Regions from separate parts of the Pseudoalteromonas sp. PAR1 genome, predicted to be linked through region 1. Evidence: predicted binding sites of a transcription regulator. Region 1 holds the regulator's gene; the other holds the start of a gene.
The links. The regulator ArgR, encoded in region 1, controls arginine synthesis, uptake and breakdown. The targets are predictions, from matches to a motif close to ANTGAATANNTATTCANT.
Positions count from the first base shown of each region.

Region 2: a site for ArgR is predicted at 6,123-6,140, ahead of gltB (glutamate synthase large subunit). Genes of this name have one in related genera too.

Region 1 is NZ_CAMZMY010000001.1:309,523-317,719, forward strand. It holds gene ispB (octaprenyl diphosphate synthase) at 1-345, shown strand, start outside; gene mdh (malate dehydrogenase) at 433-1,368, opposite strand; gene argR (transcriptional regulator ArgR) at 1,595-2,062, shown strand; gene QL229_RS01435 (Dyp-type peroxidase) at 2,059-2,958, opposite strand; gene QL229_RS01440 (ABC transporter ATP-binding protein) at 3,020-4,063, opposite strand; gene QL229_RS01445 (iron ABC transporter permease) at 4,060-5,694, opposite strand; gene QL229_RS01450 (Fe(3+) ABC transporter substrate-binding protein) at 5,766-6,770, opposite strand; gene QL229_RS01455 (tRNA-uridine aminocarboxypropyltransferase) at 7,609-8,197, opposite strand, start outside.
Region 2 is NZ_CAMZMY010000009.1:108,104-116,300, reverse strand. It holds gene QL229_RS09605 (FAD-dependent oxidoreductase) at 140-1,555, opposite strand; gene gltB (glutamate synthase large subunit) at 1,565-6,022, opposite strand; gene QL229_RS09595 (efflux RND transporter periplasmic adaptor subunit) at 6,719-7,972, shown strand; gene QL229_RS09590 (ABC transporter ATP-binding protein) at 7,994-8,197, shown strand, end outside.

The sequences.
Region 1 (8,197 bases):
GTTGATGATGTGCTTGATTACAACGCCGATGCTGAGCAACTTGGTAAAAATATTGGTGATGATTTAGCCGAGGGTAAACCTACCTTACCGCTTATTTATGCCATGCAAAAAGGCACGCCAGAGCAAATCAAGCTCGTTCGTGAAGCAATTGAACTTGGCAATGGTATGGATCACCTAGACAGCATTCTTGAGGCGTTAGCTGATACCAAAGCACTTGAGTTTACAATGCAAAAGGCAGAGCAAGAGGCAGATAAAGCCATCGCCTGTATTGCATTTTTACCAGAAACGCCATACAAGCAAGCATTAGAGAGCTTGGCACGCATCGCCGTTGCCCGCGATCATTAAACGCTATTTATTCGAGCCATTAAAAAAGCCTGCATATGCAGGCTTTTTTGTTTTAGGTGCTTTAATAGCACCTATCATCTATCGGAATTAACCGTTGATGAAATCAACACCTTCTTGGATGTCTTTATTAAGCGTTTCAAGCATGTCGTTTTTAGCTTGCTCTTCGAAAGCGCTTAATTCACCGTAAGAAAGAATTTCTTCAACACCGTTCTTACCTAAACGTACTGGGTGTGCAAAGTATGCTGCGTCACCGTTTTCAACTGCAACGTATGCGTAATCAACCACTTCTTCACCTTGTAAGCCTTTAACTAAAGACATACAGAAACGTGCTGCTGCTGCACCCATTGAAAGAGTCGCTGAACCGCCACCCGCTTTAGCGTTAACAACTTCAGTACCTGCGTTTTGGATACGTGGAGTTAATGCTGCCACTTCTTCGTCAGTGAAAGTAACACCTTCAACTTGAGATAGAAGAGGAAGGATTGTAGTGCCTGAGTGGCCACCGATCACTGGAACTTTAACGTCAGTAGCGCTTAAACCTTTAAGTTCAGCAACAAATGCTTCTGAACGGATCACGTCAAGTGTTGTGATACCGAATACACGGCCAGCATCGTAAGTACCCGCTTTTTTGAATACTTCAGCAACGATTGGCACAGTGCCGTTTACTGGGTTAGTAATGATACCAACTAACGCTTTAGGACAGTTTTTAACGATGCCTTCAGCTAATGTTTTGATGATACCTGCGTTTACGTTGAAAAGGTCCGCACGGTCCATACCCGGCTTACGCGGCATACCCGCTGGGATAAGAACGATATCACAACCAACTAAAGCATCGTCTAGGTTATCAGCACCGAAACCTTCAACTTTAACGTCTGTTGGGATGTGAGAAAGATCAACCGCTACACCAGGAACAACAGGGGCAACATCGTATAATGATAATTCAGAACCTGCAGGTAAACTTGTTTTTAATAATAAAGACAATGCTTGGCCGATACCGCCAGCTGCGCCTAAAACAGCAACTTTCATTGGAATTCTCCGTAATTTGAGGTAGGAAATATTTGTGGCCCTAAAGATAATGAAATTAGCGACTAAAAACAAATTTATCCTGCTTATTTCGCGTATAATTTCGACCATAGTTGTAAACTATACTGTAAACACACAGCATTTAGGGCGAGAAATGTAAACTAGTACTGCATAAGTATGCAGAGTTGTGTAGAATTACTTCACGTTTTATGACTACAGATACGGCAACATGCAACCACAAGACAAACAAGAAGCACTAATCAAAGCGTTCAAAGCGCTATTAAAAGAAGAAAACTTCGGCTCACAAGGTGAGATTGTCGAAGCATTAAAAGATCAAGGCTTCGACAACATAAGCCAAAGTAAAGTCTCTCGCATGTTAAGCAAGTTTGGCGCGGTACGCACACGTAATGCAAAACAAGAAATGGTGTATTGCTTACCCGCTGAAATGGGAGTACCAACAGCGAAAAGCCCATTGCGTCAACTCGTTATCGATATTATGCATAACGAAATGATGATTATTATTCGTACCAGCCCAGGTGCAGCACAACTTATCGCGCGCTTACTAGACTCATTAGGTAAAGCCGATGGGGTACTTGGTACAATTGCAGGTGACGACACAATTTTTATCGCTCCTGCAAAGATTTCTGAAATAGATGTCACGCTTGATCGCGTGCGCACTTTATTCGATACAGTTTAAAGCTGCTTCAAAAAGTTTACTGACGGGGCGAAAAACGCCGACCCCATATCGGCTTGAGTAAAATCAAGCCAATGGTCGTAGCAATCGCCCTGCCCCAAGCGACTCTTTAATACCTGCTCAAACGCATCACCTTGCGCGGCACATGACACCATTAAAATACCCTGCTTATGAACATCACCAAACGGCATGCTCTGATTAAGTATCAACGGCTGGCCATTTTCATCTTTTAGTTCACTACGCACTGCATGACTAGTTTCGAGTGCAGGCATAATTAAGGTGTTATCAAGCCGAGTACGCCCCATAATTTGCTCTTGCTCTGATAACGACAAATGTTGCCAAACACTTAAATCGTGCACAAAGCGCTGAACATGAATGTAGCTGCCTTGATCTTCAAAATGCCCCGGTCTGTCTATCAATGCCGTACTGCGCTTTTGTCTACCATGAGGGGTGTCACCCGCATAAATAAAGCCGTTAAAGTCGCGGCCATCTAAAAAACGAAAGTTACGCACTTGCTCCACAAGCTCTACATCTGGCGTAAATAATTTCAGGATCTGTAGGGCAAAAAGATGGTTAACATCTTCACGGTCTGAACGAATTTGTACAAATAAATCAAATGGCTGTGCACTCATAACATGTTCACTATGAGTCACATTAGGAAAGCTTTGTAATTGACTTGGAATAAACTCAGGCAAAATATGCGGCCAATATTGCGCACCAAGCGCAACCACGCACGACAGCATGGCTTCTGAGAACTGATCCGCAAACTCATCTTGAATGACGCTCACGCGTTTTAACTTTTTACGTAATGACTCGTCATGGCCATCATAAACATTAAAAAACAGGTGCAAACCATGTAAGTTTGCTTCAGCACAAATCCCAGATTGCGCTTGCGCCATAGTGAATCCTTAGCTTCTCGTTATTTGCACCTAGCCAAGAATTCAAGATTGTTAAGCAGTACTAATCATGAAAAAAATTGACTGTGTGCGGCATTATTTTTATTTTTACAGGCTGCTCAACTGCAAACACGCGGTCTTGCTCTGCAGCGACTTCACACTCCTGCCCCGCTATATTCACACGATAAACATAACGTGTGCCTATAAAGCGTCTGTGCAAAATTGTCAGGCTATTTTCATCACTCTGTTCAGCTTCACATAACTGAATATAATGAGGCCGTACATAAACTTGCCCTTGTTTGTGAGCACTGTTATTTACTGTGAGTGAATGTATTACACCAAACGCCGTTTCGTATTCAGTTGGCGTTAAGACTTTCGCCGTTAAGTATATGCCTGTACCAAGAAACTCTGCAACCTCCTTTGAGTTAGGTTGGCTAAATAACTGTTCTGATGAGCCTTGTTGGGCTATTTTTCCACCATGCATTACAGCCAAGGTGTCAGCAAACGCAAACGCCTCTTCCTTCGAATGGGTAACAAACACTGCTGATACTTGCTGAGCTTTAATGATACGGCGGATGTCGGCAATTAACTCAAAGCGAACCTGCGTATCGATATTAGAAAATGGCTCATCAAGTAATAACAAGCTGGGTTTATAAGCAAGCGCACGAGCAATTGCAACACGCTGTTGTTGACCACCTGATAATTGATGCGGATAACGTTCTGCACAGCCAGTTAACTTAACTAAGCTCAGCATTTCATCCACGCGCTCACGCTTTTGCGACTTACTCATATTGGTTAAACCAAATGCAATATTGTCGCTCACCGATAAGTGAGGAAATAACGCGTAATCTTGAAACATCATGCCAATATTACGTTTTTCTGGTGCAACAAAATGCTTGTCGTCATTAACGACAAGCGAATCAATGCTCATAAAACCTTGTGAGGGCTCTATAATTCCGGCAATCGCTTTTAAAGTCGTTGTTTTACCGCAACCACTTGCCCCAAGCAGGCAGACGATTTCGTCTTGTTCAACATTCAAATTAAGCGCATCCAATACCTTAGTGCCATTGTATTGATAAGCTAAATTTTTAATTATCAAATGACTCATGAATGATTTTGCTCCATCGAACGATTAACGAAATACAAAGGAATAAGCCCGACTAACACAATAAACAGGGCTGAGATAGACGCTAACTCTAACTGCTCATCACTAACATATTGAAAAACATGAGTTGCAAGAGTTTCAAAATTAAACGGTCGTAATAACAAGGCCGCGGGTAGCTCTTTCATACATTCAATAAATACCAGAAGCCCAGCGGTTAAAATGCCACGTTTAAGTAAAGGCAGATGTACTTTATACAAGGTTTGAAATGCACTTTTACCCATAGATTGACTTGCCATATCAAGAGAAGGGCTAATACGTAAAAAGCTGCTTTCAAGGGCGCCATGTGCAATCGCGTAAAAGCGCACAATATACGCAAAAATCATCGCAAATAATGTCCCACTCAGAAGTAAACCCGGCGATAAACCTATTGGTTCAAGCCATTGATTAAGTGCATCATCAATTTGTGTAAGTGGTAACAATACCGCAATCGCCAGTACCGTACCCGGTAGCGCATAACCCGTACTTGCTAAACGCCCCGGAATGAGTGGATACGCTTGTTTAGCAATACGCTGATAAAACAATACCAACAAGCTAAGAAGGATTGTCACTAGGCTGACAACAATGGCGACTTTAAAGCTCTGCCAAGCATAATTAAAAAATGCCCCATTCCATGCTTCATCCGCATAAACAATGGCGTATTTAACAAGCACTCCAACTGGCAAGACAAAAGCAAGTACCAACACAACTGTGCAGACTAAACTTGCAGCCCATGCTGTGCTACCTTTTAAGCGATATAAGGTTGCGCTGTTAATGCTCGACTGGCGTTCATACACAGCTTGATTACGACGACTAAAGCGCTCAACCATAATAGTGAGAAACAAAATAAGCAGCATAATGCCTGATATTTTTGCCGCAGCGGTTAATGAATAATAGCCAAGCCAGGTATCGTAAACAGCGGTCGTTAGTGTGCTCACTGCAAAGTAATTAACAGTAGCAAAATCAGCCATAGCTTCCATACTGATTAACGTAACTCCTGCCACAATTGCCCCTCGACCAAGCGGTAAACTTACCCGTAAAAAGCTTTGTAATGGCGATAACCCCATTAACTGACTAGCTTGCACTAATTTAAAAGATTGCTCTCTTAAGGCCGTTTTAAAAATAAGATAAAGATACGGATACAATACTAATGCAATCATAATAATTGCCCCCGGCAAAGTTCGAATATCAAAAAACCAATAATCATCGGGTGACTGCCAATCAAACCAGTCCCTGAGCGCAATTTGCACAGGCCCAGCATAATCAAGTAAGTCCGTATAAACATAAGCAATGAGATAAGTTGGCATTGCCAAAGGCAGCATCAGTGCCCATTCAAAGTGTTTTCGACCAGGAAATTCACAGTACGCAGTCAACCACGCAAGCGGCAGCGCAATAACACAGCTCAATAACCCAACCCCTGCTATGAGTACAAGGGTATTACGCGTGTAGTCCCACAAAACCGTATCAAATAAATGCTGAAAGACATCCGAACCACCTTGCAGAGATTCAAACAATAAAAAACCTAGCGGCGTAACAAGTAGCAAACCGATTAGCCAAGCCAATACTTGCCAACGCGACAACGAAAACTTCACATGCATAAGTGGATTAATACCAGATAAAATAAAAGCTGTTAAAAAACAGCTTTTATAAAAGACGAGGAAAAACCTCGTTATAAGTCAAACTTTACTTCGTCAATTAGCTTTAACGCAACAGGACGGTATTTACTTATTTCATCAAGAGCAAGACTATCTTCTTTAAACTCACCCCATGACGCAACCATCTCAGACAATGCAACCCCTTGCTTTACTGGGTATTCCATATTGACCGAAGCATACATATTTTGCGCTTTATTGTCGGTCATATACTCAATCAGTTTCAAGGCATTTTCCGGATTTTTAGCGTATCGCGTCATAACAACACCCGAAACATTAATATGTGAGCCACGATTGGTTTGGTTTGGAAAGTTAATATTAACTGCTTCGGCCCATGACTTTTGCTGCTCATCTTGCATCATTTTACCAAAATAGTAGCTGTTGCCTAATGCCAGATCACATAATCCTTCTTTCACAGCTTTGACTTGCGCTCTGTCGTTACCTTGTGGCTTACGTGCTAAATTGGCTTTAACGCCCTCTAACCATTGTTTAGTTTTTGCTTCGCCATGGTGCGCAACCATAGAAGCAACTAAACCTAAATTGTATGGATGCTTACCTGAGCGAGTACAGATTTTGCCTTTATATTTGGGATCAGCCAAATCTTCATAACTTAAATCAGCGAGTGCGCCAACACGCTCTTTTGAAGAGTAAACATTACGAACTCGTTTCGTTAAAGCGATCCATTGGCCATCAGCATCACGAAATGTGCTAGGAACATTTTCATCTATAACATCGCTTTTTATTGATTGAGTTAAGCCAAGATCTTCTAATTGAATAAGTGCGCTAAAGTTTGAAGTAAGCACCAAATCAGCTTTGCTGTGCTTACCTTCACGTTTCACACGTTCAATTAAACCTTTTTTCGCAAACACCACATTGGTTTTAATACCAGTTTGCTTGGTGAAGTCATCTAAAATTGGCTGAATTAAGAATGGTTGACGAAACGAATAAATATTAACCACATCGGCAGAAAGTGCTGAGGTACTCATTAAAGTAGTCAAAATCAGTAAGGCTGTTTTTTTCATTGTTGGCACCTAAATAATAACAATTATCAAAATATTTTACCTATACTCTGCTAAAAGTGCACCCGTTTATATTCCCTCTATAACTTTATGTACTGCCATTTGAGAACTTACTTGTAAGATATATCTCACCTAAATGGCAGTTATTGAGTAAAAAAACTCGAAAAACCGCCCCTAAAAAATCTTAAAACATTGATAAATAGTGATTTATTATTAATTACAATAATGTAACCGTTATTTTAATTGCGATTTTGACCTATTCGATGCTCACTAATTCCCTATACTTATATACAACAACTAAGCAAGAAGCTTAATGAGTAAACGGATATGGAAGTATTACTCATAAAACCGCGGAATAAGGTTCATTAGGATAAAAAGGAACTAAGGACAGGCTCAGGAAGAGTAACGCAATGGAATGACACACTAAGGACAACATCAGGATGATGTGAAATGGCATAACAACAGGACGTTGTTATACAGGATGTTTCAAAAGTGGATTAAAGGACAGGCCGAAAGGTATCGCAATGGAATTGCTAACATATGGATAGTGTCAGGACGACGCGTAAAGGATAGGTAAAGAAATTACCCGCATGGATGTAAAGGAGTGACAAGGAAACAAGGCTGGAAAGCCTTACATTGCATAGAACCAAAAAGTAAAGTGCAATCGCATGGATAGGCAAAGTTTAGGGAGTTGATTAGATTCAATTGCAGGATGCAAAAAATTAAGAAGATTCCGCAAGCGCGACTAGCAATAGTTCGCGCTTTTCTTTTGCCTGAAAATAGTTATTCCAATCCGCAACAATACTTAATCATTTTGAGGGATTAATTAAGCAAATTAGTATTACTCTGGGCGTCCTTTATTTCGCTTTCCTAGTAAATATGCATCCCTAAACTTTATAAAGTGCGTTTCGAGCTTTTGTGTAGCATCTACTTCACCAGCAAGCGCAAGCACCATTATCGCGACCTCAGCTGTACCAAGTTGATGCTCATGTGGAGCAACTCGTAAACGATAATCTGAAAGCTTTTCTGGGGTAATAGACAATACAGGTAAGTTATCTAAATAAGGGCTTTTGCGAATCATCTTTTTTGCTTCTCGCCAAGTACCATCTAAAAAGATAAACAATGGGCGCTTACCTTGCTGTGGCGATACTTCATCGATTACTCGCGTTTCATCTTCAACATCGCTCGCCGGAAAAATCACCATAGGCTGATATTGTGGGTCTTGTAATAAGGCTAATAATGCGTGATCAGGTTCTGTTCTGTCCCACTTAAAGGCATAGTTTTCAGGAATAATTTCAGCAATCAAACGCCCTGTATTCGATGGTTTAAAGCTTTCATTATGATACATCAGTAAACACACTGCAGCATTACACTGCGCTTGTTCAACACCTTCACAAATGCAATAGTTTTCAGCTAATAAACAACGCTCA
Region 2 (8,197 bases), on a different contig from region 1:
GGTTATGATTTTTCATTTTCTTTATTGGGGATTACTCTCAACAAATCAAATGTTAGTTGAGGCGATGATTTTGCTTTGATTAAGCATAAAAAAAGCAAGCCATCGGCTTGCTTTCAAAATCGTACATTAAGTTAAGTAGTTATACGCCAAGATATTCCATTATACCTTCAGCTGCATTTCGGCCTTCGAAAATAGCTGTAACAACTAAATCTGAACCGCGAACTATATCACCACCCGCAAAGATTTTAGGGTTCGTTGTTTGGTGAGTAAATTCTCCTTGCTCAGGAGCATTAATGCCACCCCAATGATTGATTTCAACGCCATACGGCTCCAACCAATCCATTTTATGAGGTTTAAAACCAAATGCCATTAGCACTTTAGTTGCTTCAATAACATGTTCAGAACCGGCCACTTCTTCGGCACGACGACGGCCATTCTCATCTGGTTCACCCAACTGAGTTTTAACCATTTTTACGCCTGCAACTTTGCCTTGTTCGTCAACCACAATACCTTTAGGTTGAACGTTAAAGGTAAATTCAACACCCTCTTCACGGGCATTTTTAACTTCACGTTTTGAGCCTGGCATGTTTTCTTCGTCACGACGATAAGCACAAGTTACTTTTGTAGCACCTTGGCGAATAGAGGTTCTTACACAGTCCATTGCTGTATCACCACCGCCTAACACGACGACTTTTTCGTTAGCCATATCGATATAAGCTTGTTTGTCTTCGGCATAGCCCATAACACGATTGGTGTTACCGATTAAGAATGGTAGTGCATCAAACACACCATCAGCGTCTTCATTCTCAAGTCCTGCACGCATACTTTGATACGTACCAACACCTAAGAACACGGCATCATATTCAGCGAGTATTTCATCAAGGGTAACATCTACGCCAACCTCAGTGTTTAACTTAAACTCGACACCCATTTCAGTGAAAATTTCACGACGCTTTTGCATCACTTCTTTTTCAAGCTTGAATGAAGGAATACCAAACGTAAGAAGTCCGCCAATTTCTGGATGACGGTCAAACACCACAGGTTTTACACCGTTACGTACTAAAATATCCGCACAGCCCAGGCCTGCCGGGCCTGCACCAATAATTGCTACTTTTTTGTCAGACCAAACCACATACGACATATCTGGTTTCCAGCCCATCTTAAAGGCTGTATCTGTGATGTACTTTTCGATATTACCGATAGTAACAGCACCGAATTCCTCTTCAAGTGTACATGAGCCTTCACACAAACGGTCTTGTGGACAAACTCGTCCACACACCTCTGGTAAGCTGTTAGTACGGTGAGAAAGCTCTGCCGCTTCTAAAATACGGCCCGTACGAATGAGCTTTAACCATTGTGGAATATAGTTATGTACCGGACACTTCCATTCGCAATACGGGTTACCACAATCCAAACAGCGGTCCGCTTGTGAGTTTACTTGTGTCTCAGAAAACGGCTCGTAAATTTCGACGAAAGATTGCTTACGCGCTGAAATTGGCTTTTTACGCGGATCAACACGTTGTACATCGATAAACTGGTATACATTTTCGCTCATACTACCCCCTTACTGAGCCTGAACACGAAGCTCTGCGCTGCTGCGCGCTCGGTGTCCGAGTAAACTTTTTACATCACTAGATTTTGGCTTAACTAATTTAAACATTGGAATGTATAAATCAAAGTTAGCTAAAATCTGCTCAGCGCGGTTTGAGCCTGTAAGCTCTAAATGCTCAGCAATTAGGCCGCGTAAATGTTCTTGGTGTGATGCCAACCCTTCGAGCGTGACAATTTCAACAAGCTCAGGGTTAATGCGTTTTTCAAAGTCATTGCCTTCATCAAGAATATAAGCAAAACCACCTGTCATACCTGCACCAAAGTTGATACCCACTTTGCCAAGTACACAAACCACACCACCGGTCATATATTCACAGCCGTTGTCACCAACACCTTCTACAACCGCTTGTACGCCAGAGTTACGAACTGCAAAACGCTCACCTGCACAACCTGCCGCAAATAATTTGCCGCCTGTAGCACCATATAAACAGGTATTACCGGCAATAGTCGCTTTGTGGCTTTCGAACGATGAACCCAGCGGCGGTCGAATTACCAGCTTACCGCCAGCCATCCCCTTACCAACATAGTCATTCGCATCGCCTACTAATGTCATTTCAAGGCCACCAGCATTCCATACACCAAATGATTGACCTGCTGTACCATGAAGTTCAATAGAGACAGGATCAGCAGCCATACCTTGGTTACCATGTTTAGAGGCAATATAGCCCGATAACATCGCACCCACTGAGCGGTCAGTATTACAAATACGACTTACCAATGAGGTGCCCGATTTTTCATCAATCGCTTGTTTTGCTTTTTCAAGCAAGGTTTCATTTAGCTGACCTAAATAATGCGAGCTATTAGGTGCACTGCAATACAGTGTCTCACCAGTTGGGTTATTTGGTACCGCAACCACAGATGACAAATCTACTTTCTTTTGCTTCTCTGTTTTGCCTTCAATGGCTTCAAGCAGGTCCAAACGACCTATTAAATCGGTTAATCGAGTAACCCCTAAGCTTGCCATTATTTGGCGCGCTTCTTCGGCAATAAACTTAAAGTAGTTCATCGCCATTTCTGGCAGACCATGATAATGCTTTTGACGAAGCGTATCGTCTTGCGTTGCAACACCGGTCGCACAGTTGTTTAAGTGACAAATACGCAGGTACTTACAACCAAGTGCCACCATAGGGCCAGTACCAAAGCCAAAGCTTTCAGCACCTAAAATAGCCGCCTTGATGATATCTAGACCCGTTTTAAGGCCACCATCAGTTTGTAGACGAATACGATGACGTAAACCATTTTCTACAAGCGCTTGCTGGGTTTCAGCAAGACCAAGCTCCCAAGGACTTCCTGCATACTTAACAGAAGTAAGTGGGCTTGCACCTGTACCACCGTCATAACCAGCAATGGTGATTAAATCGGCATACGCTTTTGCTACACCTGTTGCGATAGTACCAACACCCGGCTCAGAAACGAGTTTCACCGAGATCAGTGCATCTGGGTTTACTTGTTTTAAATCGAAAATAAGCTGAGCTAAATCTTCGATTGAGTAAATATCGTGATGCGGCGGAGGTGAAATCAAGGTCACACCCGGTACCGAGTAACGTAATTTTGCAATATATGGCGTTACTTTTTCACCCGGTAATTGACCACCCTCACCTGGTTTTGCACCTTGCGCAACTTTAATCTGAATTACATCAGCGCTACGTAAGTAGTGTGGTGTTACGCCAAAGCGGCCAGATGCAACTTGCTTAATACGCGAGTTTTTCTCTGTGCCGTAGCGAAGTTTGTCTTCACCACCTTCGCCTGAGTTTGAACAACCACCTAAACGGTTCATTGCAATCGCGAGCGCTTCATGAGCCTCTGGCGATAACGCACCAATACTCATTGCTGCTGAGTCAAAACGCTTGTAGAGCTCAGTTGCCGGCTCAACGTCATCGATATTCACACCAGCTTCAGGAATTTTCACTGCCAACATGTCACGTAAATTGGTGATCGGGCGATTATTTACTAAATCAGCGTAGGCTACATAGTCGCTATATTCCCCAGAACGCACAGCTTTTTGCAGTGTTTGGATAACGTCTGGGTTATAGGCATGGTATTCACCACCATGAACATATTTTAATAAGCCGCCATGGCTTAATAATTTACGTTTACTAAAGGCTAACTTATGTAGTTTGCGTTGGTCATCATCAAAGTCTGTAAAACAAGCCCCTTTGATGCGACTTGCCACGCCATTAAAACAGGTTTCTACAACTGCATCTGATAAACCAACTGCCTCAAATAACATTGAGCAGCGGTACGAAGCAACAGTACTAATGCCCATTTTCGACATGATTTTATATAGACCTTTATTTATCGCATTACGATAAGCAAGGGTTACTTCACAGTAGCTCTTGTTTAAGATCTTTTTGTCAGTCATCGCAACTAACGATTCATACGCAAGATACGGATAAATTGCTGTTGCACCAAAGCCTAGTAATACAGCAAATTGGTGTGCATCACGGACACTGCCCGATTCAATAATGATATTTGATTCACAGCGTAAGTTGTTATCAACTAGACGTTTTTGAACTGACCCTACCGCCATTGCAGCCGGGATAGGCAAGTGCGTTTCACTAAAGTTACGGTCACTTAGAATAAGCATTACACAGCCCGATGCTGCTTTTGCTTGCGCTTCATCACAGATACGGGTGATCGCTTTCTCTAAGCCTTCTTCTTTGGTGTAAGTAATATCAATTTTACAATAGCTGTAATGTTCATCGTCAGCATTGATAAGCTGTTGCATGTCTGCATACATCAAAATTGGCGTATCAAACTGTAAACGCTTAGCATGGCCTGTTGTTTCATTAAATACGTTTTGCTCACTACCAATACAAGTAGCTAAAGACATAACGTGATTTTCACGAAGTGGATCAATCGGTGGATTGGTTACTTGCGCGAATTTTTGTCTGAAGTAATCGAACAGTGAACGATGACCTTCTGAAAGTACCGCAAATGGCGTGTCATCACCCATTGAGCCTGTTGCTTCTTGACCATTTTCGCCCATTACACGAATAACGCTATCAAGTTCTTCGTTGGTGTAACCAAACATTTTTTGGTACTTAAGCAGAGTTTCATCATCAAAAGAACGGTTGCCCGCATCTTTCTCTGAGAGTTGCTCAAACGGTGTTAAACGCTTAACGTTTGCTTCTAGCCATGCTTTATATGGATGGCGTGATTTAAGGTCTTGGTCAATCTCATCTGAATGCCAAATCTTACCTTGATGAGTATCTATAACTAATAGCTCACCAGGGCCAACACGGCCTTTCTCAACCACTTCGTCTGGTGCGTAGTCCCAAATACCTACTTCTGAGGCAAGGGTAATGAAACCATCTTGAGTGATTACATAGCGAGCTGGACGCAAGCCATTCCGGTCAAGGTTACAGGCTGCAAAACGGCCATCTGACATTACAATACCTGCCGGGCCATCCCATGGTTCCATGTGCATTGAGTTGAAGTCATAGAATGCACGTAAGTCATCATCCATGGCACGATTCTTTTGCCATGCTGGTGGCACAAGCATTCGCATAGCACGGAATAAATCCATACCACCCGCTAAGAACAACTCAAGCATATTATCTAAGCTTGAAGAGTCAGAGCCGCTTTCGTTCACGAAAGGCGCTGCTGATTGCAAATCAGGAATAAGTGGTGAGGCAAACTTGTACGCACGGGCACGAGCCCACTGGCGGTTACCTTGAATAGTATTAATTTCACCATTGTGCGCTAAATAGCGGAATGGTTGCGCTAATGGCCAACGAGGTTGTGTATTAGTAGAGAAACGTTGGTGGAATACACAAATCGCACTGGTCATGCGAATGTCAGCTAAATCTAAATAAAAGTTAGGTAAGTCTACAGGCATCATTAAGCCTTTATAGACAGTAACTAAACCAGATAAGCTGGCAATATAAAAATGTTCATCGTTTTCGAGGCGCTTTTCTGCACGGCGACGTGCTACATACAAGCGACGCTCTAAATCTTTTGGACGCCAGCCTTCTGGTGCGCTCACAAAAATTTGTTCAAAGCCAGGTAGTTGTTTTTTTGCAATTGGCCCTAAACATGATGAATCTGTTGGCACTACACGCCACCCCTGAATACTCAAGGTTTCTTTTTCAAGTTCTTCACTCAGCACATCTTTAGCTGTTTGTGCAAGTACAGGATCAGCATTTAAAAATACCATGCCGACTGCGTAGTTCTTACCTAAATGCCAATCATGTTCGCTGGCAATAGCACGAAAGAAACTATCGGGTTTTTGCATTAATAAACCACAGCCATCACCGGTTTTACCATCTGCAGAAATACCGCCTCGGTGTTCCATGCGATCTAAGCCCGTGATTGCTGTTCGAATCAAGCGGTGACTCGCTTGACCATTGACCTGGGCTATTAAGCCAAAGCCACAATTATCTTTTTCTAATTTTGAGTCATATAACATAGACCCCTCCCCTTGCTACAACGACTAGCGATTCAGTCTTTTGCGACAGTGCTAGCAGACGAACAAAACTATCGCCAATTGTTCCATGAGTCAATAGAGATTTGAATACATATTCATATTCTTGAATATTTCTCACTTGAAGGCACATATTAAATACTAAGCAATTTTTTACATTTAGACGTATTTTACCCGTTATTTTTTTATGACACTGGTGTCAAATTTAACAACTTGTAAAAAACCAATCTAAAAACCCGCACCTTTACGTTAACGTAAACTGCACCAGCAAATGAATAATTATTCACCTTATGAATATCAATGCAGCTTTTTATGGGGTCTCACCTAGCACAGTTGCATCATTATTTACTCTTGGCTTTAGCATAGTTACAAACTATGTATCTGAGCAGACTACCTTAGTCGCAATGACTGAGTTTCTTTACCTATGCGTCAACAAACAACAATTTAAAAGTGTCCGCTGCGGACACTTTTTCTGTCCGCGGACAGGCAGTAACTCATTAAATAAAATAAAATGCATTAAAAATCAATATATTAAGTTTTGGCACGCTACTGGTATAGATAAGACATCAGCGAAATTGAGGATTTCAAAATGTTCACTATCAGTTTGTTTATGGCTTCTCCACTTACCATGCTTGCCGTTGGCTTCATGATTGTGTGTTTTGAGAATCGTAAGGAGTTATGATGATTAAGGATACCAGCGCCCAAGATATTAGTGTGGCAAAGAAAAACAGCATTAAAAAACCACTTATGTTAGCAGCGGGTGTAATACTTGTTGGTGCGCTTGGCTTTCAAGCTTTGTTTGCCAGTAACGATGGCAGCATTTCGGTTGATGCAGCGAGCCTACAAATTAGTGAAGTGAGCCAAAAGACGCTCACCAGAGATGTGGCAGCGAGCGGTAAAATCGTTGCAGCTAATGCGCCAAAGGTTTACAGCCCTGAACGTGGCTTTGTCGATTTAAAAGTAAAAGCCGGTGATAGCGTTGAAGTAAATGAAGTGATTGCAACCGTTACCAGCCCTGAGCTAACCAACGAATTAAAACAGCAACAATCAGTATTAGCGCGATTAGAAGGCGAATTACAACGCAAGCAACTTGAAGCGCGCAGGCAAAAGTTGAGCCTGACTAAAGCACTAGATTTAGCGCAAGTTGAACTCAATGCCGCAGATAGAGAAAACCGCCGAGCTAAAATCTCAATCGAAAAACATTTAATTAGCCAAATAGATTTAGAAAAAGCCGTTGATGATTTAGCTCGTGCCAAGCTTTCATATAAGCACGCCGAGCAAGAAGTCAGCTTAGCAAAAGATACCCTCGCATTTGAGCTAAAAGCAGCAGAGCGCGATCTGGCGCGTCAGCAATTGATTGTTGATGACTTGCTAAGGCAAGTAAATGAACTCACCATTACCGCCAGCGTAAGCGGCATTGTGGGTAACTTATTAGTGCAACAAAAAGAGGCGGTAACACAAAGCCAACCGTTAATGACATTAGTCGATTTAAGTAACTTTGAAGCAGAACTGCAAGTACCAGAAAGCTACGCCAACGAGCTAGGTCTTGGTATGCAAGTAGAACTTACTTTAGGCGCACGTCATGTAACAGGCACTCTATCGGCTATTTCGCCTGAAGTGAATAATCGCGAGGTCACTACACGCGTACGCTTTGACAATGAGATTTCTGGCATTCGCCAAAACCAACGCTTAACCGCACGTATTTTATTAGAGAATCGCGACAATGTATTGCAGGTAAAACGCGGCGCATTCTTACAACAAGGTGGCACCCATGCTTATAAAGTTGACGGTGACATGGCTTATTTAATCGATATAAAAACCGGTGCAAGCAGTATCAATGCTATCGAGATTATCGAAGGCGTAGAGCCTGGCGATAAGTTAATTATCTCGAATTACGATCGCTTTAAAAAAGCACCCACATTGGTTTTACGCTAACAAATAAAAGGAATAATCAACATGCTTACAATGAACAACATCAGCAAAGTGTATCAAACAGATATGGTACAAACGCACGCCCTTCGCGACTTCAACCTACAAGTAGAAGAAGGTGAATTTATTGCCGTAACGGGCCCGAGTGGCTCAGGTAAAACCACCTTTTTAAACATCGCCGGTATGTTGGAGCCGTTTAGCGAAGGCCAATACATGCTAGACGGTATTGAT